Regions from separate parts of the Exiguobacterium sp. UBA1053 genome, predicted to be linked through region 3. Evidence: a T-box and tRNA genes for the amino acid it is inferred to sense, from the RefSeq annotation. Region 3 holds a T-box; the other regions hold tRNA genes.
What was found. The T-box of region 3 lies ahead of argS (arginine--tRNA ligase). A T-box ahead of a tRNA ligase gene usually reads a tRNA of that ligase, here a tRNA-Arg.

Region 1 (10,363 bases), on a different contig from region 3:
TTGCCGCGATATGTTTATCACGTTGACTCTTTTTGATCTTATCGAGTTTTGTCGCAACGACGATGACCGGTAGATCGTAATACTTCAAGAAATCATACATCGTCACATCATCCGCAGACGGATCGTGTCGGATGTCGACGAGCTGTACGACACCTTTGAGGATTTCCCGTTGCGTGAAGTACTTCTCCATCATCTTGCCCCATGCTTCACGCTCCGTCTTCGAAACTTTCGCATATCCGTAACCCGGTACATCGACGAACATGACTTCATCATTGATGTTGAAGAAGTTCAAGGTTTGCGTTTTACCTGGTTTCGAAGATGTCCGCGCGAGTGCTTTACGCTGGACCAGTTTATTGATGAAAGAGGACTTTCCGACGTTCGATCGCCCTGCGAGTGCCACTTCTGGCAACAATGGCTCCGGATAATGTTCCGGATTGACGCCACTCGTAATAAAATCAGCTTTATAAATTTTCATGTTACTCTCCTTTTAATGCATGTTCGAGCACTTGCTCCATCGTCGCGACCGGAATGAATTCCATTCCTGCGCGGACGCTTTCCGGGATATCATCGATGTCCCGCGTATTGTCTTGTGGCAACAGAACGGTCGTCAAGCCCGCACGATGTGCTGCGAGTGACTTCTCCTTTAATCCACCGATCGGTAAGACACGTCCACGCAACGTGATTTCACCTGTCATCCCGACATCCCGGCGAACCGAGCGTTTTGTTAAAGCGGAAATCAATGCTGTCGCGAGTGTGATCCCAGCAGATGGACCATCTTTCGGTACGGCACCTTCAGGAACGTGGATGTGGATGTCTTGCGTTTCGTAGAAGTTCGGTTCGATGCCAAGGGACGTCGCATTCGCTCGGACGAAGCTGTACGCGGTCTGAGCCGACTCTTGCATGACATCACCGAGTTTCCCGGTTAACTGCAATTTCCCTTTACCCGGAGCAAGGCTGACTTCGATCGTCAACGTATCGCCCCCAAAAGCAGTATACGCTAAACCAGTCACCGCGCCAATCATATCTTCGAGCTCGCCTTGACCATAGCGGTAGATCGGTTTGCCTAGGAAATCGTCCAGATTACGTTTTGTCACCGTCACCCGTTTCTTCTCACCCATCGCGATTTGTTTCGCTGCTTTCCGGCAAAGTGAGCCGAGGACACGTTCGAGATTCCGGACACCGGCTTCTCGTGTATAACGACGGACGACTTCTTCTAGCGCGTCTGCTTTGACCGTCAATTGACTCTTTTTCAGACCGTGTTCAGCCAGTTGCTTCGATAAGAGATGACGAACGGCAATTTCCGTTTTCTCTTGTTCCGTATAGCCACCGATTTGAATCAATTCCATCCGGTCGAGCAATGGTCCGGGGATATTCGAGACATCGTTCGCTGTCGCGATGAACAGAACGTTCGATAGATCGAACGGTTCTTCGATATAGTGATCAGAAAAGCTGTTGTTTTGTTCCGGATCAAGAACTTCAAGCATTGCGGACGACGGGTCACCACGGAAGTCATTTGACATCTTATCGATCTCATCGAGCAGGAAGACCGGGTTGTTCGTTCCTGCTTGTTTTAAACCACGAATGATCCGTCCTGGCATCGCACCGATATACGTCCGGCGATGTCCACGGATCTCCGCTTCGTCGCGCACGCCACCAAGTGAAACGCGGACGAACTTCCGCTCAAGTGCTGTGGCAATCGAACGGGCAAGCGACGTTTTCCCGACTCCCGGAGGACCAGATAGACAAAGAATCGGTCCACGTAATGAGTCCGTCAATTGACGAACGGCAAGATACTCAAGGATCCGTTCTTTGACCTTCTCTAGACCGTAATGGTCCTTTTCAAGCTGTTCCGAAGCAGCCGAGACGTTCAAGAAATCATCGGTTGCTTCATTCCACGGCAACGAGAAGAACCATTCGAGATAGTTGCGTATGACCCCATGTTCGGGACTCGTCGCCGGTACGACCGCTAAACGACTGATTTCCTTCTCGACGTTCGCAACCGTCGTTTCTGGTAAATCAAGCATCGCAAGCTGCTCCCGATATTTCGTCGCATCGCTTTCAACAGAAGCCGACTCGCCACCTAGTTCTTGTTGAATCGTCTTCAATTGTTCCCGCAAGTAATACTCGCGTTGCGATTGTTCAATCGTCTTCTTCGTCCGTTCACGCATCTCACGTTCAAGTTCGACGACTTCATATTCGTGTTTCATGACATCAAGCAACATCAATCCTCGTTCGACCGGATCCTGTTGTTCGAGAAACTCCTGTTTCTTCGAGATATCGATTGGTAGCTTCGACGTAATATAGTCCGTCAATGAATCGAGGCGTTCGTATGTCTCGAATCGGCGACGTTCATCCGTTCCGATTCCTTTGATCCGAGAGACGAGCTGACCGAACTGTTCTTTGATGAGACGAACGAGCGCTTCTTGTTTCGCTCCTTTGATGTCCATCTTCTCGATTGGTTCGATGACGGCTTGATAACCTTCGTCTGTCTCTTCGACGTTTTCGATCCGGACACGTTCCTTCCCGATGACTCGGACACGGACCGTATCATTCCCGAGTTCACTCATCTTCGCGATTTGAACGAGCGTACCAACTTGGTGCAGCCCGTCAACAGACGGCTCTGCCTCTGGATCACGTTGCGTGACGACGACGAGATCGATTTCGTGTTCCTTTGATGCAAGTAAGGCTTTTAAGGATACCGGACGCCCTACATCAATCGTCAATCCGATCAACGGATACGCGACGACACCGCGTAACGGTAAAAGTGGATATTGTTTTTTCTTCATTCGAATTCCTCCTAAACAAAAAGACTCGGAAAGGCGTACAAGTAGCCTCCGAGCCGATTTGTCACGGTGTTACGCCGTTTCTTTTTCTTTCCCATGTTCAATTGTACCATCTTTCAACTCAAGCGTTGGACCGCGTTTACCAGTCAACGTTTCTGCTGTAATGATGACTTTCGCGATGTCTTCACGTGATGGGATTTCGAACATGATATCAAGCATAGTTTCTTCGATGATCGAACGAAGACCACGCGCACCTGTTTTACGTTCGATTGCAAGTTTTGCAATCTCAAGAAGTGCATCTTCCGTGAAGTCGAGTTCGACATCATCGAGTTGAAGCATTTTCTTATATTGTTTCACGAGGGCGTTTTTCGGTTTCGTCAAGATTTGAACGAGTGCCTCTTCATCAAGTGGCTCGAGCGTCGCCATGACCGGCAAACGACCGATGAACTCTGGAATCAAACCGAACTTTTGAAGATCTTCTGGTAATGCAGCTGCCAGAATTTCTTTTTGTGTAAGGTTACGGTTCTCTGAATCGTTTCCGAATCCGATGACTTTTTTACCAAGACGACGTTTGATCGACTGATCGATACCATCGAATGCGCCACCGACGATAAACAAGATGTTCGTCGTATCGATTTGGATGAATTCTTGATGTGGGTGTTTTCGTCCACCTTGTGGCGGTACACTCGCAACCGTTCCTTCCAAAATCTTCAGCAAGGCTTGTTGGACACCCTCACCAGATACGTCACGTGTAATCGACGGGTTTTCTGATTTACGAGCAATCTTATCGATCTCATCAATGTAGATGATTCCTTTTTCAGCCTTCTCGACATCGTAATCCGCTGCTTGAATGAGTTTTAACAGGATATTCTCGACGTCTTCGCCGACATAACCAGCTTCCGTCAAACTTGTTGCATCTGCAATCGCAAACGGTACGTTCAAGATACGTGCCATCGTTTGGGCAAGAAGTGTTTTACCGCTACCTGTTGGTCCAATCATGACGATGTTCGATTTCGAAAGCTCGACATCATCTGCGCGACCACCAGCATTGATTCGTTTGTAGTGATTATACATCGCTACAGACAACGACTTCTTCGCTTTTTCTTGACCGATAACATAATCGTCAAGTGTCGTACGAATTTCATGCGGTTTCGGAACATTCTTTAGCTCGACTTCTTCTTCAGTGCCGAGTTCTTCCTCTACGATTTCATTGCAGAGTTCGATACACTCGTCGCAAATGTAAACGCCAGGTCCAGCAACAAGTTTGCGTACTTGTTCTTGTGTCTTTCCACAGAAAGAACATTTTAGCTGACCTTTTTCTTCGTTAAATTTAAACATAAAGGTCCACCCCTTTAACGTGGAAATTGTATGGATGCCTGTAGCATCCCGTCTCACGTTTTACTATTTATGATTGTAGCATGAACAAGGAAAGTCTTTCAAATCCTGGACGAACGATTTACAGTTTGATGTTCTGAACCAAGGATCGTTTGTCCTTGTTTGACCTATCGTACAAAAAAATCGACTCCAAGACCAGAAATTGGGCTTGAAGTCGATCGAAAACCATGAAATGGCTTATTTTGCTTTTGCGTTGTCGACGAGAACATCGATAGCTTTACGGAATTGAAGATCGCCTTTAAGCGTTTCAAGACCACCTTGTGGTGCAAGCATCGTTTCAAGTTGATCTGCAGGGATGTTGTAGAGTTCTGACATTGATTGAAGTTCAGTTTGAGTTTCCTCATCTGTTACTTCGATTTTTTCGTCAGCAACGATTTGCTTGAGGACGAGACGTGCTTTAACACGCTCTTCCGCTTGCTCTTTCATTTCAGAACGCATTGCCTCTTCTGTCGTTCCAGTCAACTGGAAGTACATGTTGAGGTCGATACCTTGTGATTGAATACGTTGTGTGAACTCTTGAACCATACGCTCGACTTCGTTTTCGACCATGACTTCTGGAAGATCAACTGTCGCGTTTTTTGTAGCCGCTTCGACTAACTCATCGCGCATTGAAGCATCAGCTTCTTGTTTGCGTGTGTTTTCGAGACGCGTACGGATTTTTGTTTTCAACTCGTCGAGTGAAGAAACTTCTTCATCCATTTCTTTTGCGAACTCATCTGTCAATTCAGGGAGCTCTTGTGCTTTGACTTCGTGGATCGTTACTTTGAATGTAACTGGTTTTCCAGCGAGTGATGCTTCGTGGTATTCCTCTGGGAATGTCACTTCAAGATCTTTTTGCTCGCCAGTTTTTAAACCGACCATTTGCTCTTCGAATCCAGGAATGAAGTTTCCAGAACCGATGACGAGTGAGTAGTTCTCAGCAGTTCCGCCGTCGAATTGGTTTTCCCCATCGAAACCTGCGAAGTCGAATACGACTGTATCGCCATTCTCGATGACGCCATCTTCTTTAACGACGAGTTCTGCACCGCGTTCTTGCAATGTTTTGAGTTCAGCGTCGACGTCTTCGTCAGTAACGTTCGTTTCAACTGCTGTGTACTCAAGACCTTTGTACTCACCGAGTGTAGCTTCTGGCTCGATGACGAACGTGATTTTGAATTCGACTGGCTTGCCTTTTTCGAGTGTTTCAACGTCGATGTTCTCAAGCGCGATTGGCTCGATTCCTGATTCGACGACTGCACCTTCGATTGTGTCCTTGTAAAGGATATCGAGTGCATCTTGGTACAGTGCTTCTTCACCGTACATTTTGTTGAACATTGCGCGTGGCATTTTTCCTTTACGGAAACCAGGTGTGTTCAAAGTCTTAACGACTTTCTTGAACGCTTGGTCTACCGCTTTATCAAATGCTTCAGCAGGCGCTTCATACGTGAGGACGCCGAGGCTACCTGATTGTTTTTCCCATTTTGCAGTCATGCTGAGTCCCTCCAAAATTGTCAATTAGCGTACATGTGTGTACAACAAGTCACATTATAGCACAATCGTTCTGACGATTACCACTGTTGAACGAATCGTTTCCAGATGTCTCAATCGAAGTAAATCTGCTCGAATGCGATGACTTCTGGATAAAGGATATGTGCCGCTCGATATAACCGCTTCGCCAGCGGACTGAGGATACGTTCCGGTTCTTCACGTTCAAATGTCAGACCTGCGAGTTCTTCGCATGCTGCGAGCCATTTCTCCATATCTGATCCGATTCGTTCTCGTTCTTCAAGATGAATCAGTTGATCCGATCGCAAGACGAGCAACGCTCGGAACGGATCCATTCGCTCTAACGTATGCATCGATGCCAGTAACGCTTGTTGCTCCTGTTGATGTACCATCAGGATTTCTTCTAAATCTTCGCGTGACGAGATCGTCCAGTCTACAGCTAAGTGTGGTACATGAATGCTTATCGGATATGACACGTGATCCAGCACGCTTCCTAATAACTGATCAATGACGAGTAGACTTTGATGTGCAGTCTTTTGCGCCTGAAGATATTTCTGGGTGATATATGCAATGAGCTCAGAGGTCCGTTCGAATTCAATACCGGTCAAATGGCGCATTTGTTCGACCCAATTCCCATGTCGTAACACATGCATCAGTTCCGTTGCTGATGTTACCTCACACTGCGCAACAGGGTTGTTTTGAACTGCCGGCTTTTGTTCGCGAACACGCATCTGTTGTTTGATTTCATCTAATCGAAGCGCGAGCCCATAAGGCAGATACGGTGACGCCGAGCGCAAAGCGAGTTTCATCGGATAACGTTCTCCGAGTTCATAAAGAAAGAGTGCGAGCACTTGCTCGACACCCTCGACTTCAAGAAATCGTTCTGCCACTGTTTCAAATCGTTCACGGTCATGCATTAAGAGTGGTTGAATGACATAGAGCCGGTGTAATACATCTTCTCCTGTCAATTGGTCAGTCTCTAATTCCATAATCAATTGTTCTTGTTTAGAAGCGGGCAAACGAAGAATCCGCGCTCGTTCTACTTCTAGTTCATGTTCCATCCAGCGCGATGTCCCCATATTCCGGCACTCCTTCATGTTCAACTTCTTATTTCGTAAATGGATCGAGTAAAGACGTCCAGTTCGTGATCGCTTCTTGAAGTTGTCCCGCCTGCTCGATTCCTAATCGATTCAACGTATCTAATGAGACGTCAGCTTCAAGTAATCGAGCGATGTCTTCCGATTGATTCACGTACTGCTCGAGTTTTGCACTTAAATTCTGCAATTCTTGCGGCGGATTTTCAAGTCCCGCTAATCGTTGATCGATTTGATCCAGTTCTTGATTGAACTGATCAATCGTTCCGTTTTCCTTCAACTTTTCGATTTGTTGATCAAGTGCTTGTTCAGGGTTCGCGGATTCACGCGCTGTCGTAGCAGCCTCATTCAAGGAAGCCGACAAATCTGACGTGACTTGGGCCGTATCTTTCGCAATGCCTTGAAGTTCTCCAGCGTAATCAACACTATTTTTTACATCGTTGACTTGTTGTTTTGCATCGTCGACTGTATTTGAAATCTCACTACATCCAGCAAGAAACGTACTTAGCACGAGGACTGCTCCAACTTTCTTCCACATTGCATTCATCCCTTTCGAGTTCATGATACCTTAATTATAATCGAAAATCGGAATAAAAAAAAGAGACCACCCTCGTAAGGGCAGTCTCTATTTTAATTATAGCGTCCCAAGAGGGATTCGAACCCCCGACCGACGGCTTAGAAGGCCGTTGCTCTATCCTGCTGAGCTATTGGGACGTGTCAACACGAATAAACTATACTAGAACAATTCTTTCGTGTCAATCACATTACAAACATTGCATTTATTTTATTACAAAAATGTTCCGTCCAGATGCAGGGCATTGACTCGATCACCGTTCACATCAAGAAAATCGACAGAATAACGGTTTTGATCCACTTCAAGAATCGCATACGTCTTGTCTGGTCGATGACGTGGCATCCGGATTGAACCTGGATTGATGAATAACACACCGTCCCGATATTCAGCCTTCGCCACATGGGAATGACCATATAAGACGATGTCCGCCTGCTTTTCCTTCGCATGATGCTGTAAGACATCTAGACTGTATTTGACGTCCTGCCGATGTCCGTGGACACAAAGGATGGTATGACCATCCATTTCCGATATGACTTCTTCCGGAAAATCGTGTCCGTAATCGCAATTCCCTCGCACAACACGATATGGATATAATGATTCGATGTCGCGCGTCAATTGGGAGTCCCCACAATGAAATGCCGCATCTACGTCTTGGTGACGTTCGAATATCGTAAGCAGTTCTTGTTCTAGTCCATGGCTATCACTAACGATCAACGCTCTCATCTTCATCACACTCCTAAGAAAGTAGTTAAGTCCTGTTCGAGCTTACGCAATGCATTGCCACGATGACTAATCATCGCTTTTTCTTCTTTCGTCAATTCAGCAGCCGTCTGTCCGCTTTCTGTGACGAACAATGGATCATAACCGAACCCGTTCGAACCCGACGCTTCAAAACCGATTCGCCCTTCCATCGTTCCACGAACCGTCAATGTCTCACCAGTTGGTTTCGCTAGCGCTAGTACACAAACGAAGCGCGCCGTCCGCTCTTCCTCCGGAACACCTTCTAACTTTTCAAGTAGTAGAGCATTGTTCGCCGCATCCGACTTTTCAAGACCCGCGAAGCGTGCTGAGTAAACGCCGGGAGCGCCGTCTAAAGCATCGACTTCAAGACCTGAATCATCAGCAAGTACCGCGTGGCCAAAGTAGGCTGCTGCCTCTGTTGCTTTTAAAAGTGCATTCTCCTCGAATGTCTCACCTGTTTCATCCGTTTCCGGAGCATCGGCGTGATCGAGTAACGACTCGACCGTATAACCGAGACGACCCAGCATGCTTTCAAGTTCCTTCACTTTACCTGCATTGTGTGTTGCGACGATGACCTTCATCTATGTTCCCCCACTTCTTCTCCTACATACCACCAAGAGACACCGAGTGCCTCACGGCCAGCATCAATCAGTTCCTTAATTCCTTTTTCCCCAAGTTCGAGCATTTCGAGCATCTCTTGACGGGAAAATGTCGACTCTTCCCCTGTCGCCTGCATTTCGACGATTTTCCCCGACGAGGTCATGACGAGATTGAAGTCGACTTCCGCCGCAGCGTCCTCTTCATAGCATAGATCGAGCAAGACATTCGACTCGACGATTCCAACCGAGATCGCTGCGATGCCCTCTTTAATCGGTGTATCTGTCAGTTTTCCCGCTTGAATCAATTGATCGACTGCTCGGACGAGTGCCAAAAAACCACCAGTGATCGATGCCGTTCGTGTGCCGCCATCTGCCTGAATAACGTCACAATCGATCCAGATCGTTCGTTCCCCGAGCTTCTCTAAATCAACGACGGCCCGAAGCGAGCGGCTGATCAGACGTTGGATTTCCATCGTCCGTCCCGTCTGCTTGCCACGGACGGCTTCTCGTGCGGTCCGCTGAGCCGTCGCACGTGGTAACATCGAATATTCCGCATTGATCCAGCCCTGGCGTTTACCGCGAAGGAACGGTGGCACCTTCTCCTCGACGGTCGCCGTACAGAGGACTTTCGTATCACCCAGTTCAATCAAGACAGAACCTTCTGCGTGTTTATTGACATCAATCGATAATTGAATAGGACGGAGATGGTCCGCCGTTCGTTGGTCTATCCGCATTTAATCTTCCTCCGTTCCAAGCACGATGCGCTCCGCATGGATGGTCTGATCGAGCCAGTCCGTCGCAATCTGATCAAATGAGCGGATATCGCCTGTCGCATAATAACGATGTTCCGGAATTTGTGTCACATCTGCTGAAATCGTATTGTAATCAAGTAGTGCTGCTACCTCGAGCGCTGTCTCGTCTCCTGAAGAGATTAGCTGGACGCCTGGTCCGATGACCCGTCCAATCACATCTGCTAGGAGCGGGTAATGAGTGCACCCGAGGATCAATGTATCCATATCGTAATTCATCAATGGTCGTAATGTATTGGCAACGACACGTTCGACGTACGCACCGTCTGTCTGCATCGACTCGACGAGCGGGACGAACGGCGGGCACGCTAACGATTCGACAACGACTTGTCCTTCGACGTGGCGTAATGCCTTCTCGTAGGAATTACTTGTAATCGTCATCTTCGTTCCAATGACACCGATTCGTTTCGTACGCGTCACCTTAACTGCCGCGCGGGCTCCAGGATCAATGACACCGATGACAGGTATATTTAAACGTTCTCGCGCTTCTTTTAAGACGACAGCCGTGGCTGTGTTACAGGCGATCACGATCAATTTCACATCTTGTTGCACGAGATAATCAATCATCTCCCACGTAAACTCACGAATCTCCTCCTCTGGACGAGGACCATACGGACACCGTAATGTATCCCCGACATAGATGATTCGCTCATGGGGCAACTGTCGCATCAATTCACGTGCGACCGTCAACCCACCGACTCCGGAATCCAGTACTCCAATCGCTCGATTCACTCTTCTCCACCTCTTTCTCTCATTCCTATGGTAACAAAAAAGGACGACGGTGCAAGACCGGCGTCCGAGAATGTACGATTACAGGATTACTGAGCAAGACCTTCGCTAGTCAGCATATCTGAAAGAGTCGTGATTGCTTCAGAAGCATCGT
Region 2 (10,363 bases), on a different contig from region 3:
GGTTCGAGGATGTGCGGATCTTAAAAGACATGCGTAACTCGGTCAATCGTCTCGTCAACTGTGAGACGGCAAACCTCAACAAAACGGTCGGTGCGGCATTACGCCAAGTCGAGAACATCAAGTTCCTTGAGCGAACGGTCGGGCTCGATGTCTTACCGGATAAGTTGAAGGAGATCGCGATCTTGCGCGTGACACATCAAGACGTCACGTTACAAGAGCTCGGGGAGATGGTCGAAAGCGGCTCCATCTCAAAATCAGGGATCAATCACCGGTTGCGGAAGATTGATCAAATCGCTGAAAAAGTACGGAATGGCGAGTCGATGACAGGGGCCATATAAGAGGGTCGCTTGCGGGATGAACCATAGTCTACTATAATATATAGTCGATGCAACTAAATGTTCGAATTAAGGAGTTTTTGAAATGGCTAACGAAAAGAAACGTATTTCGCTGACAGTCGATGCGAAGTTTGATGAAGTGTTAACAAAAAAAGCAAAATCAATCGGTGTACCGAAAAGCACACTCGTTGCGTTCGCAACATCTTTATTCCTGAAACAATTACAAGCAGAAGAAGAGCTTTCGCCACATGCGAACGCGATCTACTCGCTGATTCGTGAAAACCACGATATCGTTTCAGACATCACAGATTTGATCGACTGATCATCGACCTCTCGTTCTATAAGGAACGGGAGGTTTTTTTGTATGCAACGATAAACGACAAGACTTTATGGATACAAAAAAAAGTGCCTCCCGAAGGAGACACTCTGGATGACTTATGCACGTTCCATGACGCGGTCGATGAGACCGTAATCAGCAGCAGCTTGTGCTGACATGAAGTTGTCACGCTCTGTATCGCGTTCGATGACTTCAAGTGGTTGTCCTGTGTTTTCAGCCATGATTTTGTTGAGGTGCTCACGCATTTTGATGATACGCTCCGCATGGATTTTGATATCTGATGCTTGACCTTGTGTACCACCGAGTGGTTGGTGGATCATGATTTCAGCGTTTGGTAACGCGAAACGTTTTCCTTTTGCGCCTGCTTGGAGCAAGAACGCACCCATCGATGCTGCCATACCGATACAAATCGTTGAGACTTGTGGCTTGATGAAGTTCATTGTATCGTAAATCGCCATACCGGCAGTGATCGAACCACCTGGGCTGTTGATGTAAAGCGAGATTTCTTTATCTGGATCTTCTGCTGCTAAGAACAGAAGTTGGGCAACGACTGAGTTGGCGACGTTGTCGTCAATCGCGCTCCCGAGAAGAATGATGCGGTCTTTTAGCAAACGTGAGTAGATATCGTAAGCACGTTCCCCGCGGTTTGTTTGTTCGATGACTGTTGGAATTAACATAGTCTTTGCCTCCTTATAGTTGGTATGTAGCTTCCTATTCGACTTATTCTTATCATAATCCTTTGGTCAATATTGGTCAAAAGATACGATGCGACTTTTAGGTATTTTTCCATTACAAGGGCAAATGAAACATATCAATATAGAAAAAAGGCAACGCCATTGCTGGCATTGCCTTGTGGTTGAATAAATGGTACACCCGGAGAGATTCGAACTCCCGACACCTGGTACCGGAAACCAGTGCTCTATCCCCTGAGCTACGGGTGCATCTGATGTACTGAACAATTAATAGTATAGCGACATTTTTTCAGAAAAGCAATAGGGAAGGATGACTTTTCTTTTCCTGAGCGGTTCGAGAAAGGTTCAGAGCACGTTTTTCAAAACGTTTCTTCTATAATAAGAAGTGGAGGAGGGGGAATCGATGGATCAACGCCAGGAACAGACGCAACAGATGACGTTATCGGCGTCACAACAATATCAGTTACATGTACTTGAGCAACCAGCAGCTGAGCTCGAGGAGGAATGGCGACGGTTGAAACGACGGTTGCATCGTCATTACCCGAATCAGGTTTCGCTAGAGGTCGAGCAGATGGCAGGACATTTGGCATCCTATGAAGACGAGCTTCTTGCACAAATACGTTTAGAATCAGTCAGACAGGAAATAGGATATATGGCGGAACAACTCATCGTGTATTTAGAAGCGGACGGTTTATTGCGGACATCGGACGAGCAGCTCGCTGCATCCTTCTCGACCGATGTTGCAACGATTACAGAAGCACGGGCACTCTTACAACAATGTGAACCAGTCGGCATCGCTGCCCGCTCGGAGCGCGAGTGTCAATGGTTACAGGCGATCGAGCTAGACGACGCGGAATTGATCGGACTAACGGATCGATTGCGACATGAACCGGCGAGTCAGGTGTTCGCGCAGTTTAGTGAACAGGATCGAGCGCGGTTGCGAAAACGATTGACGCGGCTGAGCCGGACACCGGATCTTCCAAAAGAAGAACGATTGGTCATGGCAGAAGCACGGATTCACCTGTTAGATGGAAAACTTCAGATCGACTGGATGACACTCGACACGGATCAGACGTGGCTCGGATTAAAAGAGGCAACGCCTTTTTTGCGCGCGTACGAACGACGCCGTGTCACGATGCATGCCATCCTCTCGATCTTGCTTGAGCGACAAGAACGCTGGTTCAAGGGAGAACTGCATCTTGAGCCATTGACGAAAAAACAAGTCGCTGAGGCGACGGGACATCATCCGTCAACGATTGGTCGAGCGATTGCTGCGAAGTATGTCGAGACGGTCCATGGTCTCGTTGCTTTAGAAGACTTGTTCGTCTCACGGACGACAACCGGAGATTCGAGTTTTTTAATTAAAAGGCGGATCGCCGAATACATTCAACACAGCGATCGTCCGTTAAGTGATCAGCAATTGACGGATCGCCTGCAAGCAGACGGTCTGACAGTCGCAAGGCGGACGGTCGCGAAGTACCGGGCAGCGCTTGGTTTAACGAAAAAAACGATGCAGCAAAGGAAGGCGCAATCAGAATGGGATTAAAACGACACAGACACTTAACACTCTATTCACGTCCGGGATGTACGCTATGTGAAGAGGCCGCCATCTTACTCGACTTCGTACTCGATGAGTTTCCGGAATGGACGTTCGAGGAAGTCAACATTGATCAGGATGAAGCGCTCAGTCTACGGTTCTTATACGAGATTCCGGTCGTCATGCATGACGAGGAAATCTGGAGTTATGGCAAATTCGAGACGGAAACGATAAGAAACCGCTTACTTCAAAAAACTTGAGAAACGAGACTTGCAAGGCGAGAAACGGACTGTTATGATAACGGTGTACCAAGTGGGACACGTTATGACATGCGGGACAGAAAGCGTCCAGCTACTTGAGAGGAGAGGGAAATACATGATTCGGCAGTTAGTCCAGATCCAAAAACGAATCGTGCCTGATCTGATCGAAGAAATGCAGACACGCTACGACATCCTTCATTACGTACGACTGATGCAACCGATCGGACGACGTACGCTTGCGACAAGCCTTGGCTTGACGGAACGCGTCTTACGGCGGGAAGTCGACTTCTTGAAGCAGCAAGACCTCCTAGAGGTCGCGACGCAAGGGATGTCCTTGACGGATGAAGGACGAAACGTTCTTCGCAGCATGCACAGCATCATGGGAGAACTCGCAGGGATCTCAGACATGGCGAAAGCCTTGAAAGAGAGACTCGGAGTACGGGACGTCGTCATCGTACCGGGTGATTCCGATGAGACCTTCTGGGTACAACGAGACATGGGGCGGGCGACCGTCGCACGACTCAAACGAGAGCTTTCTTCAGACCATCACAATACGATCGCTGTCACAGGCGGTACGACGATGGCTTCCGTCGCGGCGATGATGTCGCCTGATAAGGAACACCGTCCGATGACGTTCGTTCCGGCACGCGGAGGACTGGGAGAAACGCTCGAACTACAAGCGAACACAGTATGCTCACGGATGGCGTCACGCGCTCAAAGTGATTATCATCTGCTTCACATCCCGGACATGGTCAGCACAGAGACTTTCGTCAAGATGATCGAAGAGCCGAGCATAAAAAATGTGCTTCAAATGATTAAAGGTGCTTCAATCGTGGTACATGGAATTGGTGAGGCGAAAACGATGGCAAAACGTCGTCGCGCGTCTGAAGATCTCCTGACCCGACTGGAACATGAACAGGCAGTAGCGGAAGCATTCGGATATTACTTCGACCGAGACGGGAACATCGTGCACCGGGTCAAGACGGTTGGTCTTCAACTGGCTGACTTGAAGCAAGTCGAACACGTCATCGTCGTCGCAGGTGGTCATTCGAAGGCAGAAGCGATCAACGCCTATGTCAAACAGTCGCCGGACATCATCCTGATCACGGATGAAGGCGCAGCAGCTTCGATTTTGAAAGGGTAACCCCCTTTTGAATAATAGATAACTCGCTTTACATTAAAAGGAGGAAAATTATCATGGCAGTAAAAGTTGGTATTAACGGATTTGGACGTATCGGACGTTTGGCACTTCGTCAAATTCTTCAATTCGATGGAATCGAAGTAGTCGCGATCAACGACCTTACAGACACTAAAATGCTTGCACACCTTCTCAAATATGATACGACTCAAGGTCGTTTCGACGGCGAAGTTGAAGTACACGACGGTTACTTCCTCGTCAACGGTAAAGAAATCAAAACACTTGCTAACCGCAACCCAGAAGAACTCCCATGGGGCGAGCTCGGTGTTGACATCGTTCTCGAATGTACTGGTTTCTTCACAGACAAAGAAAAAGCTGAGCTTCACTTGAAAGCTGGCGCTAAAAAAGTCGTTATCTCTGCACCTGCAACTGGCGACATGAAAACAGTCGTCTTCAACACGAACCACGAAATCCTTGACGGAACTGAAACAGTTATCTCTGGTGCTTCTTGTACTACAAACTGTCTCGCGCCAATGGCTAAAGTTCTCCAAGATCAGTTCGGAATCGTTGAAGGTCTCATGACTACGATCCACGCTTACACTGGTGACCAAAACACACTCGACGCTCCACACCCTAAAGGTGACTTCCGTCGTGCACGTGCGGCAGCAGCAAACATCGTTCCTAACTCAACTGGTGCTGCAAAAGCAATCGGTCTCGTTCTTCCAGAACTTCAAGGTAAACTTGACGGATCTGCACAACGTGTACCAGTCGCTACAGGTTCACTCACTGAGCTCGTAACTGTACTCGACAAAAAAGTTTCTGTAGAAGAAGTCAACGCAGCAATGAAAGCAGCTGCTAACGAGTCTTACGGTTACACTGAAGACGAAATCGTTTCTTCTGACATCGTTGGTATCTCTTACGGATCACTCTTCGATGCAACACAAACTAAAGTCATGACAGTCGGCGACAAACAACTCGTTAAAACAGTTGCTTGGTATGACAACGAAATGTCTTACACTAGCCAACTCGTTCGTACACTCAAACACTTCGCAGAAATCGCTAAGTAATTCGAGCAATTAAATAGCAATTGAATAAGAGCGGAAACGATATCAGTCTCCGCTCTTATTGCGGAAAAAAGCGGGAGGGGCATTCGCCCCTCACTATACGTAAGAGACGGAGGACGAATGTATGAATAAGAAATCGATTCGCGACATCGATGTACAAGGAAAACGCGTATTTACACGCGTGGATTTCAACGTACCGTTGGAAGACGGTAAAATCACGGATGACACACGGATCCGTGCTGCACTCCCAACGATCAAACACTTGATCGACGGCGGAGCAAAAGTCATTCTCGCTAGCCACATGGGTCGTCCAAAAGGCGAAAAGAACCCTGAGTTCTCACTTGCACCAGTCGTAGCACGCCTCAGCGAATTGCTTGGTAAAGACATCAAGCTCGTTGAAGAAGCATACGGTCCAGTTGCAGAAGAAGCAGTCAGCAAACTCGAAAACGGCGATGTCGTCGTCTTAGAGAACGTTCGCTTCTACCCTGGTGAAACGAAAAATGACGAAGAGCTCGCTAAAGGATTCGCGAAACTCGCTGACGTCTTCGTCAACGACGCGTTCGGCGCAGCACACCGTGCACACGCATCGACAGAAGGTATCGCACACCATGTCGACACAGCAGTTGCCGGTCTTCTCATCGAAAAAGAACTTCAAGTTCTCGGTAAAGCTCTTTCTAACCCAGATCGCCCGTTCACGGCAATCATCGGTGGTTCGAAAGTAGCGGACAAAATCGGTGTCATCGATCACTTACTCGACATCGTCGATACGTTGATCATCGGTGGCGGCTTATCGTACACGTTCCTCACAGCTCGTGGTATCGAAGTCGGTACTTCACTTCTTGAGGTCGACAAAATCGACCAAGCGAAGGAATTCATGAAAAAAGCAGAAGAAAAAGGCGTTAAGTTCCTCATGCCAATCGACTGTGTCATCACGAAGGAATTCGGAGAAGAAACATATGTCGGACCACGTGACATCACAGAGATCCCAGCAGATCACATGTCACTTGATATCGGTCCAAAAACGGTTGAACTCTATGCAGAGGCAATCAAGAACTCGAAACTCGTCGTCTGGAACGGACCGATGGGCGTATTCGAACTCGATAAATACGCAAACGGTACAAAAGGTGTCGCGCAAGCTCTTGCGAACAGCGATGCGTACTCAATCATCGGCGGTGGCGACTCAGCTGCTGCGGCAGAGAAATTCGGTCTTGCTGACAAAATGAGCCACATCTCTACAGGTGGTGGAGCAAGTCTCGAATTCATGGAAGGGAAAGCTCTTCCTGGTGTCGAAGCGCTAAACGACAAGTAATCTAAGTTCACAAGGGAGTGTTTCTCAATGCGTAAACCAATTATCGCAGGTAACTGGAAGATGAATCTGACGCTCAAGGATGCAGTCGCATTCGTTGAGGAAGTCAAAGGAGCTGTACCTGCTTCGACGACAGTCGACGCAGCCGTCTGTGCGCCAGCAGTATTCTTGGCACACTTGACAGAAGCAGCAGCTGGTACGGATCTTAAGATCGGTGCTCAAAACATGTACGACAAAGAGAGCGGTGCGTTCACTGGTGAAATCAGCCCGCTCATGCTCAAAGAACTCGACGTGACTTACGTCATCCTCGGTCACTCTGAGCGTCGTGAGTACTTCGGCGAAACAGATGCGTTCATCAACAGCAAAGCGAAAAAAGCGTTCGAGCACGGTCTCGTTCCAATCGTTTGTGTAGGTGAAACACTGGAAGAGCGTGAAGGCGGCAAGTTCGAAGACGTCATCCGCGAACAGACAGCAAACAGCCTTAAAGGTCTTACTGTCGACCAAGTGAAAAATCTCGTCGTCGCATACGAGCCTGTCTGGGCAATCGGAACAGGTAAATCAGCGACAGAACAAGATGCACAAGATTCTTGTAAATTCGTCCGTGACGTCGTTGCAGCTGAATTCGGTGCTGAAGCAGCAGAAGCTGTCCGCATCCAATACGGTGGTAGCGTCAAACCGGAAAACATCAAAGAATATATGGCTCAACCAGACATCGACGGCGCGCTCGTCGGCGGTGCAAGTCTTGAGACAGGATCGTTCCTCAAACTGTTGGAGGCGATTTAAATGAAAAAACGTCCAGTCGCACTGATCATCCTTGATGGTTTTGGTATGCGTGACGAGGAGTTCGGAAATGCCGTTACGGCGGCAAACAAACCGAACTTCGACCGTTACTGGGGTCAATACCCGCATACGTTGTTGAATGCGAAAGGCGAATACGTCGGTTTGCCTGAAGGTCAAATGGGGAACTCAGAAGTGGGTCACCTCAACATCGGTGCAGGTCGCGTCGTCTATCAATCGCTATCCCGAATCAACAACGCGATCAAGGATCGCTCGTTCTTCTCGCGTCAAGCGATGAACGATGCGGCAGGTCACGTGAAGAAATACGGTTCAGCGCTTCATATCTTCGGTTTGGTCTCTGACGGTGGAATCCACAGTCACATCAACCACTTATATGCAGTGCTCGAATTCGCGAAACTTCACGAAATCGAAAAAGTCTACCTCCATGCTTTCACGGACGGTCGTGACTGCGACCCACAATCGGGCGCTGGTTTCCTCCGTGACGCGCAAGCGAAGATGGATGAATTGAATGTTGGACAATTCGCGAGTATCTCTGGTCGCTACTATGCGATGGATCGCGATAACCGTTGGGAACGCGTCAAGAAAGTCTATGACGCCATCACGTTCGGTGAAGGTCCAACGACGAAGGATCCAATCGGCATGGTTGAAGCTTCGTACAAACAAGACGTAACGGATGAGTTCATCGAACCAACTGTTGTCGTGCAGGAAGACGGTACGCCAGTCGCACCGATCCACGATAACGATGCGATCGTGTTCTTCAACTATCGTCCTGACCGTGCGATTCAGCTTTCGAAAGTCTACAAAGAAAAAGGTGGCTTCGACGGATTCGAAATTCCAGACAACGCACCGAAGAACCTGCTACTCGTCTCAATGACGAAGTACTCGGATGCGATTGATACGGACATCGTCTTCCCGCCTGAAGACATCAAGAACACGCTTGGTGAGACATTGTCAAAACAAGGTCTCAAACAGCTACGCATCGCGGAAACGGAAAAGTATCCGCACGTCACGTTCTTCTTCAACGGACAACGTGAAGAACCATACGAAGGGGAAGATCGGATCTTGATCCCTTCACCAAAAGTCGCGACATACGACTTGAAACCGGAGATGAGCGTCTATGAAGTCACAGATGCCCTCGTCGACGCAATCAACTCGGACAAACACGACGCTATCATCCTCAACTTCGCAAACCCGGATATGGTCGGTCACTCGGGTATGCTCGAGCCGACGAAAAAGGCGATCGAAGCTGTCGATGAGTGTCTTGGGAAAGTCGTTGACTTGATTCTCAGCAAAGGCGGCGCGGCAGTCATCACGGCTGACCACGGGAACGCGGATAAAGTCCTCAATGCGGACGGCAGTAAGATGACGGCGCATACGACAGAACCCGTTCCATGTATCGTGACGGTCGAGGACGTTGAACTCCTTGAACCACTCACAGGTGCACTCGCTGACCTCGCACCAACGGTCCTTGATCTCCTCGGAGCGGACCAACCAGCAGAGATGACTGGTAAATCGATCGTATTGAAGAAATAATCCCGTCGATCGAAAGAATTACAGCACATATTTCTTACACACAAAAGGAGCGAATTTAAATGTCAATGATTACAGAGATTTACGCACGCGAGATTCTTGATTCACGCGGTAACCCAACAGTAGAAGTAGAAGTTTATACAGAAGATGGCGGTTTCGGTCGCGCACTCGTACCATCAGGTGCATCAACTGGTGAGCACGAAGCAGTCGAACTCCGTGATGGCGACAAAGCACGTTACCTCGGAAAAGGTGTTTTGAAAGCTGTTGACAACGTCAACGAAAAAATCGCACCAGAAATCATCGGTTACGATGTCTTCGACCAAGCTGGAATCGACAAAAAGATGATCGATCTCGACGGTACGAAAAACAAAGGTAACTTCGGCGCTAACGCAATCCTTGGTGTTTCTATGGCTGCTGCACGTGCTGCTGCTGATGAGCTTGGTCTTCCACTTTACACATACCTCGGTGGATTCAACGCGAAAACATTACCAACACCAATGATGAACATCATCAACGGTGGATCACACGCAGACAACAACGTGGACTTCCAAGAGTTCATGATCATGCCTGTCGGTGCTCCAACATTCAAAGAAGCTCTTCGTATGGGTGCTGAAATCTTCCACGCGTTGAAATCAGTTCTTAGCGGAATGGGTCTTAACACAGCAGTTGGTGACGAGGGTGGATTCGCTCCAAACTTGAAATCAAACGAAGAAGCAATCACAGTTATCCTTGAAGCAATCGAAAAAGCTGGCTACAAAGCAGGCGAAGATGTTTACCTTGCAATGGACGTCGCTTCTTCTGAGTTCTACGATAAAGCAGCTGGAACATACAACCTCGCTGGCGAAGGCAAAGTCCTCTCAACAGAAGAGCTTGTTGAATTCTACGCACAACTCGTCGACAAATACCCAATCATCTCAATCGAAGATGGCTGTGACGAAAACGACTGGGATGGTCACAAACTTCTTACAGATCGTATCGGACACAAAGTCCAACTCGTTGGGGATGACTTGTTCGTAACGAACACTGAGAAACTTGCTGAAGGTATCGAAAAAGGCATCGCTAACTCGATCCTCATCAAAGTTAACCAAATCGGTACGTTGACTGAAACATTCGACGCAATCGAAATGGCTAAAAAAGCTGGTTACACAGCTGTCGTTTCTCACCGTTCTGGTGAAACTGAAGATTCAACGATCGCTGACATCGCTGTTGCGACAAACGCTGGTCAAATCAAAACTGGTTCACTTTCACGTACAGACCGTATCGCGAAATACAACCAACTTCTCCGCATCGAAGACATGCTTTCAGACGTTGCTGTCTACGACGGAATCAAATCATTCTACAACCTCAAGAAGTAATTTCAGGTTGA
Region 3 (10,363 bases):
TGATGGAAGGAGGCTTTAATCTTCGCTTAAGATTGTGGATGATAGTCTGATTTACCGTAACGGAAGACATTGATGATTGCTTTCCCATCACTCGGATAACCGTTTGGATGATCGATCGGGAAGAGTGAGAAAAAGACGAAATAAAACGAGAAATACGCAAATTGATACGTAAAGATCGATGCCTCGAACACACCGGCATAAATGAGACTATTTACGACTAAGATACTCACTAAGTTCGCGATCGATCCACCAGCGTAGACCATGATATTAGCAAACTTCGTTTCGTGACGTAGTGCCTCATACTGACACCATCCATCCCAAAAATAAACACGATTCAGTCGAATCGGACCAACACGAAGCAATGATTTGCCTGAACCAATATTGATTTCCATGTTTCCACCGAATAATCGGGCGAAAAAGTAATGCCCCATCTCATGAATCAATGTCACGACAGGCAGCAGCAAAAAGAACGATAAAAAGAATTTCCATAAATCACCGAAACCGAACATACAACGTACACCCTCTCACTTCAAAACAACATCTTAAATACTACATATGAATTTTCCCGAAAGATGTATCTTCAAACAATGTTTCGATGATTTTCGCAAGTCAATTGCATGACAGACTGACATCGGACTGTCATCCACGTAAAAAAGGACGAAGCCATCTTGCGCTCCGTCCTTCTTGATTTAATCGGTTTTCTTACGACGTTTGTTCGCTGCGTACAACAATCCGATAATCGTCAATGCTGCACCACCTGCCACCGCATACTTCTTGTAGTCCGCTTTTCGTTCGGCGATGACCGTCGTCGTCAATGCTGGAACGACTAACTGTTTCTCTTCGTGCAGTCGTGGTGCGTGCAACTTAACGGCACCCGACTCCACTAACACCTCGAATTCACCGTTTGGCAATTCAATCGTGATATCCTCTTCCGTCGCATTATGATAGACACGCTGCCGTTCGACGTATCCTTCATAGGTGCGCTTCAGTTCAAAGGCAATGACACCTTCCCCTTCTTCAAGGAAACGCAGATGTTTTTTGATCATCGCTGCGTTTGCGAGACGGAACATCGGATACTGACGACGAAGGGCAATCAATCCTTTGACGTACTCGACGGCCGGACGCTCTGTTTCTGCCCGTTCATAATCGAGACGATTGACGACCTCTCCGGCATTGAAGCTGTCACGAATACCGTCCTTCGTCCGGAAAAACTCTTGTCCGGCATGAAGGAACGGAATCCCTTGTCCCGTCAAGATGATCGCATTCGCGAGCATTTGCCGTTTCCGACGAGTCTCTTCCGTATCCTCTGGGCGAGACACCGTTAATTTATCCCAAATCGTCAAATCATCGTGAGCTTCGACATACGAGACGACCTGATTCGGCTCATCAGCAAATCCTTGCGAAGAGACGTTGCCGGCGATTCCCCGTTTGACTTCACTCGTCCGGTCGAATGCGCCACTGATGAAACCGCGGTCTTCCGGCGTTTGGACGTCGCCTTTGACCCCGTCCCGTAAACCGTTATTGAAATGAGCGATTCCTGGCATCTTCGGTGCGTTGAAATAGTTCGCTTTTTCTTCCGGATCAAGTGGCGTATCGAGATCCCAGCCTTCACCGATGATCAGAATCGATGGATCGATCCGATCAAGTGCATGACGTACCTGATTCATCGTCTCGACATCATGCAGTCCCATCAAATCGAATCGGAAACCATCCAGATGGTACTCTTTCGCCCAGTACGTCACACAATCGAGAATGAACTTCCGCATCATCAGACGTTCAGATGCGGTATCATTCCCACAGAAACTACCGTTTGACAAGCTACCATCCGCCTCTTGACGATAGAAGTAGCCAGGAACGAATTGACCGAGCGGAACCGTTGCTGCATCATACGTATGATTGAAGACGACGTCCATGATGACACGAATCCCGCGGTCATGTAACGCTTGTACTAATTGCTTTAACTCAAGGATCCGCGTTCGTGGATCATCTGGATTCGACGAGTATGAACCTTCCGGCGCAAAGTAGTTCACCGGGTCATACCCCCAGTTATAGTTATCCGGGTCGTTCGGCGCTGTCTCATTGACTGAGCCAAAATCATAGATCGGCAGCAACTGGACATGTGTCACACCGAGATTCGCTAAATAATCAAGTCCTGTTAATCCGCCATTTGGTGTCCGTGTCCCTGCTTCCGTCAGCCCAGCGAACGTACCACGTGCGACGACACCACTAGCCGGATGACTCGTTGCATCGCGTACATGTAATTCATACACAACTGCGTCTTGCGAAGAATGGAACAGTGGGCGTTCTTCGATCCATCGTTCGGGTGTCACACTTGTCGGGTCAATCAACGCACCGCGTTTCCCGTTCGTTCCGACGGCTTTCGCATACGGATCGACCGCCTCGACCTTTTGTCCGTTGATGCTCGCTTGAAACGTATAGAAATAACCTTCATATGCCGCTCGATCGAGTTCAACGACGTACGTTCCCCGTTCGCCTGCCACCATCTCGACCTCTTCGACTTTTCGTGCGCGTAGTGTCTTGTAGAGACGAATCACGACACGTTCTGCCGTCGGCGCCCACAAGCGCACGCGAATTGCTGTCTCTGAGAAGGTCGCTCCTAAATCATTTCCACTATAGGCAAATCGCTCATCCAGTTCTTGCGGTGTGAGCGTCAACATGTCTGCTGTTTGTTTCAAAGCTAAGCACCCCTTTCATTTCATGGTTTTTATTATAACAAAATTTCAAAGCAGTGGACGCTTCCGGTATTCCTCTCTAAAATAGAGAGTGGAATGAAAGGGGAGATTAACATGGCAGCAAAAGATAATTCATTTGATATCGTGTCACAAATCAACATCGAGGAAGTCAAGAATGCAGTTCAGATCGCACTGAAGGAAATCACGAACCGCTTCGACTTCAAAGGTTCAAAGAGCGACATGAAGCTCGAAAAAGAGGATTTGATTCTAATTTCAGATGACGATTTCAAACTCGATCAAGTCAAAGATGTCTTAACAGCAAAATTGATCAAGCGCGAAGTCCCGACCAAAAACCTGCAGTACGAAAAAGTCGAACAGGCTGCTGGCAATACGGTTCGCCAACGCGTCATCCTTAAGAGCGGGATTGATCGTGACGATGCGAAAAAGATCAACAATGCCGTCAAGGAATCGAAATTAAAAGTGAAGACACAGATCCAAGATGATCAAATCCGCGTCACAGGTAAATCACGTGACGACTTGCAACAAGTCATGCAAATCGTTCGTGAGCTTCCGTTATCGGTCGACGTTCAATTCATTAACTTCCGTTAATCTACTCGCGTCAAATCGGCTGAACGTTCTTGTTCAGTCCATCAAACAAAAAAGGGAGGTGCTTTCTGGATCGTATCCAAGAAGCACCTCCCTTCATTTATAGTGTTGCTTATTGCGCTGTGTAACCACCATCGAGAACGACAGCTTGACCCGTGACACCTGCTGCTTTGTCACTTGCAAGGAAAATAGCGTAATCCGCGATTTCTTTGACTTGGAGTAACCGTTGTTGCGGGACAAGTGGGTAGATGACTTCTTCTAATACACGTTCGAGTGGTACATTCCGTGTTTCAGCGAGCGAAGACAATTGGTTTTGGACGAGTGGTGTATCGACATATCCTGGGCAAATCGCGTTGACCGTGATACCTGAAGTTGCTCCTTCTAATGCTGCGACTTTCGTTAAACCGATGACGCCGTGTTTCGCACTGTTATAAGCAGCTTTCCCTGCAAAACCAATCAATCCGTTGATCGATGACATGTTCAAGATTCGTCCAGAGCCTTGTTTTTTCATGATCGGGAAGACATATTTCGTATAAAGGAATGGTGCACGAAGCATGATGCTTTGAAGCAAGTCGAATTTCTCAGTCGAGAACTCTTCGATTGGTGAGACGTGTTGCATTCCCGCGTTGTTGATGACGATATCAATCGTTCCGTAGTGTGCGACAGTCTGTTCGATACTTGATTTGATTGCCTCTTCATTCGTCACGTCACCTGCGACGGCAAACGCATCGAAGCCTTTTTCACGAAGTGTTTCAGCAGAGCGTTTTGCAGCTTCTTCCTGAAGATCGACGATGACGACCTTCGCACCTTCTTGAGCGAATTCTTCAGCGATCTCAAGACCGATTCCGCTTGCTGCTCCTGTAATTAACGCGACTTTTCCTTCGAGTTGTTTCATCATGATGGATTCCTTCTTTCTTTATCTTTACGTGTTCGGTCTCTTTACTGTACGCTGATTGAAAGAATAATAAAAATGAATACTTGTTATGACATCTATAACTCAAAAGAATAGGAGAATACTGATGGATTTCCGCCAACTGGAATACTTTACGGAAGTGGCACGCTTCAAAAGCTTCACTCGTGCCGCTGAACATCTCCACGTCACGCAACCGACGCTTAGTAAAATGGTCCGTCACTTAGAAGAAGAACTTGAAGTGGATTTGTTCGACCGGAGCAAACGACAAATCGTCCTGACGGATGCCGGCGAGACCTTATTGATTGAAGGTGAAAAGATTCTGCGACAGTTATCTGATCTGCCTTCTCATCTCTATGATGTCATGCATCTGACGAAGGGAACGATTCGTCTCGGCGTACCCCCACTAATTGGTTCGCTGTTTTTCCCGGGTCTACTGCGTCGCTTCGAAGAGATGTATCCGATGATTCAAATCGAATTAATCGAAGCCGGTGGACATGCGTTAGAAAAAGCGGTCGTCGCCGGTGAAGTCGATTTGATCGCAACGGTGCTGCCTTCGGATGAGCATTTAACGACACACCCCTTCATTGAAGAAGAACTCCATTTATTCTTACCGAGTGATCATCCACTCGCTGATCGGTCGATGATTGCGTTAGAAGAAGTTTCCGACATGCCGTTCGTCTTGTTCAACGAAACGTTCTCGCTACACGATGTTGTCTTGAACGCCTGCCAAGATGCCGGATTTATGCCTAACGTGTCTCGGGTGAGCTCGCAGTGGGACTTCTTATGTTTACTTGTCGCAGAAGGAAATGCCGTGACCGTCCTTCCGCGTTCGATCGCGGATCGCTTTTCGATTCGTGGCGTCAAAACGATTCCGCTTGAAACACGTGTCCCGTGGCACTTAGGAATCGCCGTTCCGACCGGTCGCTACCAATCGTATGTGACGCGGAAGTGGATTCAATTCGTTAGCGATATGTATTCCAAATAAGCATACCTTTCATAAAAACCATGTATTTGTAGCATGGTATTTCTTCCTTTACGATAAGAACATCGTTAAAAAAGAAAGGAAGTCCTTTACCATGGCAACTCATTTTGAATCACGTCACGAAACAGGCGTTAAAAAACTCAGCGAATTCACAGACGCAAACGCTGCACAATCGACGCATGACAAAATCTCTGAATCCCTGAAAGATATCGCTCCAGCAGTCGGTGAGTGGATCACGGATTTCGCATACGGTGAAGTTTACAGCCGCGATGGTCTCGTCAACCGTGACCGCGCAATCGTTACGATTGCTTCTCTCGTCACACAAGGTACAGAACCACAGCTTGCTCTCCACATCAATACTGGATTGACAGCTGGTTTAACAGGAAACGAAATCGTCGAAGCTATCATGCATCTTGTTCCTTACACTGGATTCCCACGTGTCTTGAACGCACTTGAAGTCGCAAAAGTCGTCTTTGCAGAACGTGGCGTCACAGTCGAAACAGAATAAGATCCGTACGACTTAATTGAAAAAAGATGGGCATGACGCATTTTCGGGTATCTCCTTAACAAAGGAGTGGTCGATCATGCGTTATGCCCTTTTTGCGGATCTTCATAGCTCATTAGCCGACACAGCGGCTGTCCTAGCTGACATACGGCGGCTCGCTCCCGATGCGCATTTGTTTTGTCTCGGTGATGTTCATGAATGCCATGTCGGTAAAAAGCGAGCGAAGCGCTATTCTTTCGAATCGCTCTCCCTCGTCGTGACGCTCGATGATGATTTTTTAAAGCTGATTGATTTTAAGACGTTACTTGGTAATCAAGAAGAGCGCATCCTGTCGCTCGTTCCACCACATCTATCTCCTGTCATCGATGCATTACGCGATTGCCCTCGAAAACAACGGATCGAGGGGGCGTTATTGATTCATGGAGATCAACTCAGTTGGTCGCGGGATTTTCTACCCGACCTGTCACAACAACGCGAACCGTTACTCTTTTTTGGTCATAGTCATATCAGAGGTTTGTTTCGAAATGGTATCGCCAAACCGAGCCCACTAGGTCAAACTTTATCCATCAAAGGAGGACGGTATGCCGTCAATCTAGGTCCCGTCATGTTCGAACGAGAATGGTGTCTTTACGATTCAGAGCAACAAACGATTGTGTTCTATCAGGCGAAGTAAGAAGATACGACAAAAGCCGTCGGGCACAGGGCTCGACGGCTTTTGTTCGTGTATCTTATTGATCAGAGATAACGGACAAGCGATGCCTTAACGACATCCACTTGTGTGAAGTTCGTCTCTTCCGCGAATGTTTCGATGACTTGACGGACATCCCCTTGACGACGTACGAAGCTCGTCGGGACTGGTGTCGTACCGACAAGTTGCTCATGCAGACTCGTCAATCGATGATCATCGATGATCGTCGTCATCAAATCAAGGAACAAGAGAACATGCAGACGGTTCAAATAATCCCACGGCTTGTCTTCCGAACGGAATTCATTACGAGCGAGCCATTTTTTCAATCCGATCGCATCGATTTGACTCAACGTCTCTGTCGTACGTGCCGACTTCCAAAGCGTCAACAGTTCACCCAGTTTTTTCCGTGTCTGTTTCTTACGCATGAAGAATTCAAAATTGTCTTTCGTCCGTAATGCGTCTCCTTCAATCGGAGCAATCAAATCGGCTTCCGGTGCCGTCACGAAATCGTGAACGAAATCGACAGACTCTCCCGGTAACCAAGCAGCGACTTTCCCGTGAAAATCAGCCATGAAGGCGACCGTTTCTGCCAAAGGCTCCTGCTTCATCTGTGAAGCAGCTTGCTGTAATCGTTCTTTCGTCTCAGTCTTCATAATCTACCTCTTCTTATTCGTGGATTGGTCTTACATTTCTTCTGGAGCGCCGACACCAAGCAAACGAAGACCCTCTGTCAAGACGATCGTGACCGACTTGACGAGTGCAAGACGCGATTGTTTTGCTGCGTCATCTTCGAGAACACGGACGTGTCCGTAGTATTTATTGAAGCTTTGTGCAAGATCTAAGACGTAACGGCTGATGATTGATGGCTCACGACGTGTGAACGCGCGATCGATGACCGTCGAGAATTGGTTCAGCATCGAGACGACACCCCATGCATGATCATCGGCACTACCAGCGAATGGTGTGCCATCATAGCCACCTTTACGGAGCAACGAGTGCGCACGGGCATTCGTGTACTGGACATACGGTCCTGTTTCGCCTTCGAATTTCAACATCTGCTCAAGATCGAACTCGATGTTGTTCATCCGTTCGTTCTTCAAGTCGTGGAAGATGACGGCGCCGACACCGACTTGACGAGCCGTTGCTTCGGCATTCGCTAAGTTCGGATTTTTTTCCGCGATGTTTTGCTTCGCGACGTCGATCGCTTCTTGTAGTACTTCTTCAAGTAAGACGATCCGACCTTTACGCGTCGACATTTTCTTTCCGTCCTTCATGATCAGACCGAACGGCACATGGTGCATTCCGTCGACGTTCTCAAATCCAAGTTTCTTCAAGACTGCGAACAATTGCTTGAAGTGAAGCGCTTGTTCCCCACCGACGACGTAGAACGCTTGCTCAAAGCGGTACGTTTCGAGACGATAGACAGCAGCTGCTAAGTCACGTGTCGCATAAAGCGTTGCGCCATCTTTCTTTTTAATCAAGGCAGGTGGCATACCTTCTGCTTCGAGGTCGACGACCATTGCCCCTTCTGATTCGACGAGGAGATCTTTTTCTTCGAGCAAATCGATGACGTGTTGCATCTTATCGTTGTAGAAGGCTTCTCCGTTCAAACTATCGAATTTAACACCGAGCATCTCATAGACACGGTTGAACTCAACGAGTGAGACTTCACGGAACCACGTCCAAAGCGTCGTCGCCTGCTCATCACCTTGTTCGAGTTTTTTGAACCAGAGACGTCCTTCGTCCTCAAGTGCCGGATTTGTTTCCGCTTCTTCGTGGAACCGGACGTATAATTTCAACAATTCCTTGATTGGTTCTGCACGGACCGCTTCTTCCTCACCCCACATCGTGTAGGCCACCATCAATTTCCCGAACTGTGTTCCCCAGTCCCCTAAGTGGTTGACACCGACGACGTCATACCCTTTTTTACGTGAGATTTGGTTGAGCGCGTTCCCGATGACCGTCGAACGCAAGTGCCCCATCGAGAATGGTTTCGCGATGTTTGGTGATGAAAAATCAGTGACGATCGTTTTTCCATTCGCTTCACTTGATCCGAACGCCTCTTGCTCCGTCAGGACTTGGTTGACGATTTCTTGCGAGACGACTTCCCGGTTCAAGAAGACGTTGATGTAAGGACCAACAGCTTGAACGTTCGAGAACAACGGCGCGTCGATTTTTTCTGCGAGCTCCGAAGCAATCATGTTCGGTGCTTTACGGAATGCTTTCGCGAGCATGAAACATGGGAATGCCAGATCTCCATGATCTTCATGTTTCGGTTGCTCGATCAGTTGTTCGATTTGTTCAACCGATAAGGCACCTTCCATGACTTGATGTAATACTTCTGCATACTGCGCTTTATAACTCATCTTTATTTCCTCCTGCTTCACTGATTTTTTGGCAATAAAAAACGCCCCTTGCGCCACGCGCAAAGAGACGGAATGACCGCGGTACCACTCTTCTTGGTGTCATTTCGACACCCACCTTGTTCGGGGATAACGGGGTTCCCCCGGCTACGCCTTTTCCATCAGGAATCGGGCAGCGTCTCAGAAGTGCGCTTCACGACCGGTTCGTCCTCAGGCTTCCACCATTCCCTGATTCGCTAGTTGACGAATATCAACCGTTACTCTCTTCATCATCGACTGTATTCGATATCTTTCACATTATACGCAATTCTTTCTTTTCTCTCAACCTTATTTTTTTGGTAAATTTCTTATCAAAATTTCCACAATTCGGGTATAGGAATAAAAGATACTTCTCAGGGGGAGGGATGTTTCATGCGCTACTACCAACATGTAGCCCGGACGAGCTGGATCGTCTTCGGTCTCGTCGCCTTGACATTATTAGTGATCGGCATCGTTCATCCACCAACCTTCCATCCTTCCGTCTCCATCGTCAACACTCTTTATTTATTCGGACTTGTGCTCCTGTTTCAGTTCGATAATGTCCGTCGTGGTGGCATTTACTATACATTCCAAGAAGGCATCATCTTATTTTTATTCCTCAATTACGGTTTAACGTACGCCTTGATTTTAAGCCAAGTCGGTATTCTCGTCTTTCAATTCATGTCTCATCGAAAAGCGATTCGTTGGAAACGTTTCGTTTATCTCTACCCGATCAACGCCTTGTTCGATTTAATCTACATCTCGCTTCCGGTCTTTGCGTATTATGCGCTCAGCGGACCAATCGGCTCAAACTTTACGTATACGAAAGCCTTGATTCCTTTCATCGGCTTTTTGATCACCGTCTTCCTTGTCTCTTACTTCCAATGTCTATTCGTCAATCGCTTCCTCTACTTGAAATACGATTGGCAACGTCTCGTAAAGCTTCAGTCCCTCGTCTACGGAATCAGCATGTTAAGTGCTTTACTTGGAATCTGGTTCTACGATGAAAGTCCGCTCGTCGCGGCTACAGTTTCCGCTTTGATTCTCTTTTTGTTCAAACGTCTGTTGCAAGAGCGTGGTGACTCCCTTGAAGCAAACGATAATGCCAAGCGATTTGATGATGCGAAGGAACACTTGTTGATTTCTCGCTTCGAGCGCGAGACGATCGATTCGTTGCTCCTCGATTTACCACATCTGTTGCCGTTTTCTGAAGGTTGGATCTCGATTCAACAACAGCGGAAACAAGTCATCTATAACATCCGGACGAAACAACCAATCGACGTGTTACCACTGTTTCATTCCTTGTCAGCCGACGATTTGCATACCCCAATCATCTATGGTCTTCGTTGTGACTGGGGAAACGATATTCAGATCGGATTGCCTGTCGATCGTCACTCGATGCTAGCGATTCCTTCGATTACGAGCGGAGAGGTCGATGTTTCGATCATCCTATTCCATCAAGTCGCAGACGCCTATGATGCGACAAATGCCGACGAATTATCTCGTTTGCTCCGTATCTTTTGTCGCGTCTTAGAACGCTCACGTGAAACGGTCCAACTCTATACGGAAAGTCGGACCGATGCCTTGACCGAATT

Region 1: it has a tRNA-Arg gene. The T-box ahead of argS (arginine--tRNA ligase) is inferred to sense a tRNA for this amino acid. The anticodon was not compared.
Region 2: it has a tRNA-Arg gene. The T-box ahead of argS (arginine--tRNA ligase) is inferred to sense a tRNA for this amino acid. The anticodon was not compared.

The regions. Positions count from the first base shown of each region.
Region 1 is NZ_DCDO01000013.1:468,210-478,572, forward strand. Features, by position in the region: gene yihA (ribosome biogenesis GTP-binding protein YihA/YsxC) at 1-475, opposite strand, end outside; gene lon (endopeptidase La) at 477-2,786, opposite strand; gene clpX (ATP-dependent protease ATP-binding subunit ClpX) at 2,856-4,121, opposite strand; gene tig (trigger factor) at 4,356-5,648, opposite strand; gene B3G15_RS10155 (hypothetical protein) at 5,759-6,742, opposite strand; gene B3G15_RS10160 (hypothetical protein) at 6,771-7,295, opposite strand; tRNA gene B3G15_RS10165 (tRNA-Arg) at 7,398-7,471, opposite strand; gene B3G15_RS10170 (metallophosphoesterase family protein) at 7,545-8,054, opposite strand; gene B3G15_RS10175 (XTP/dITP diphosphatase) at 8,060-8,653, opposite strand; gene rph (ribonuclease PH) at 8,650-9,405, opposite strand; gene racE (glutamate racemase) at 9,406-10,212, opposite strand; gene B3G15_RS10190 (phosphocarrier protein HPr) at 10,299-10,363, opposite strand, start outside.
Region 2 is NZ_DCDO01000013.1:722,229-732,591, reverse strand. Features, by position in the region: gene whiA (DNA-binding protein WhiA) at 1-338, shown strand, start outside; gene B3G15_RS11460 (hypothetical protein) at 421-657, shown strand; partial or broken gene clpP (ATP-dependent Clp endopeptidase proteolytic subunit ClpP) at 771-1,355, opposite strand; tRNA gene B3G15_RS11450 (tRNA-Arg) at 1,538-1,613, opposite strand; gene B3G15_RS11445 (RNA polymerase subunit sigma-54) at 1,768-2,910, shown strand; gene B3G15_RS11440 (glutaredoxin family protein) at 2,901-3,161, shown strand; gene B3G15_RS11435 (sugar-binding transcriptional regulator) at 3,277-4,305, shown strand; gene gap (type I glyceraldehyde-3-phosphate dehydrogenase) at 4,359-5,366, shown strand; gene B3G15_RS11425 (phosphoglycerate kinase) at 5,488-6,672, shown strand; gene tpiA (triose-phosphate isomerase) at 6,700-7,452, shown strand; gene gpmI (2,3-bisphosphoglycerate-independent phosphoglycerate mutase) at 7,453-9,000, shown strand; gene eno (phosphopyruvate hydratase) at 9,060-10,352, shown strand.
Region 3 is NZ_DCDO01000011.1:49,203-59,565, forward strand. Features, by position in the region: gene B3G15_RS07150 (site-2 protease family protein) at 27-509, opposite strand; gene pulA (type I pullulanase) at 690-2,696, opposite strand; gene B3G15_RS07160 (YajQ family cyclic di-GMP-binding protein) at 2,808-3,302, shown strand; gene B3G15_RS07165 (3-hydroxybutyrate dehydrogenase) at 3,412-4,197, opposite strand; gene B3G15_RS07170 (LysR family transcriptional regulator) at 4,319-5,197, shown strand; gene B3G15_RS07175 (carboxymuconolactone decarboxylase family protein) at 5,289-5,702, shown strand; gene B3G15_RS07180 (metallophosphoesterase family protein) at 5,779-6,372, shown strand; gene B3G15_RS07185 (hypothetical protein) at 6,435-7,040, opposite strand; gene argS (arginine--tRNA ligase) at 7,071-8,753, opposite strand; T-box leader at 8,814-9,032, opposite strand; gene B3G15_RS07195 (GGDEF domain-containing protein) at 9,162-10,363, shown strand, end outside.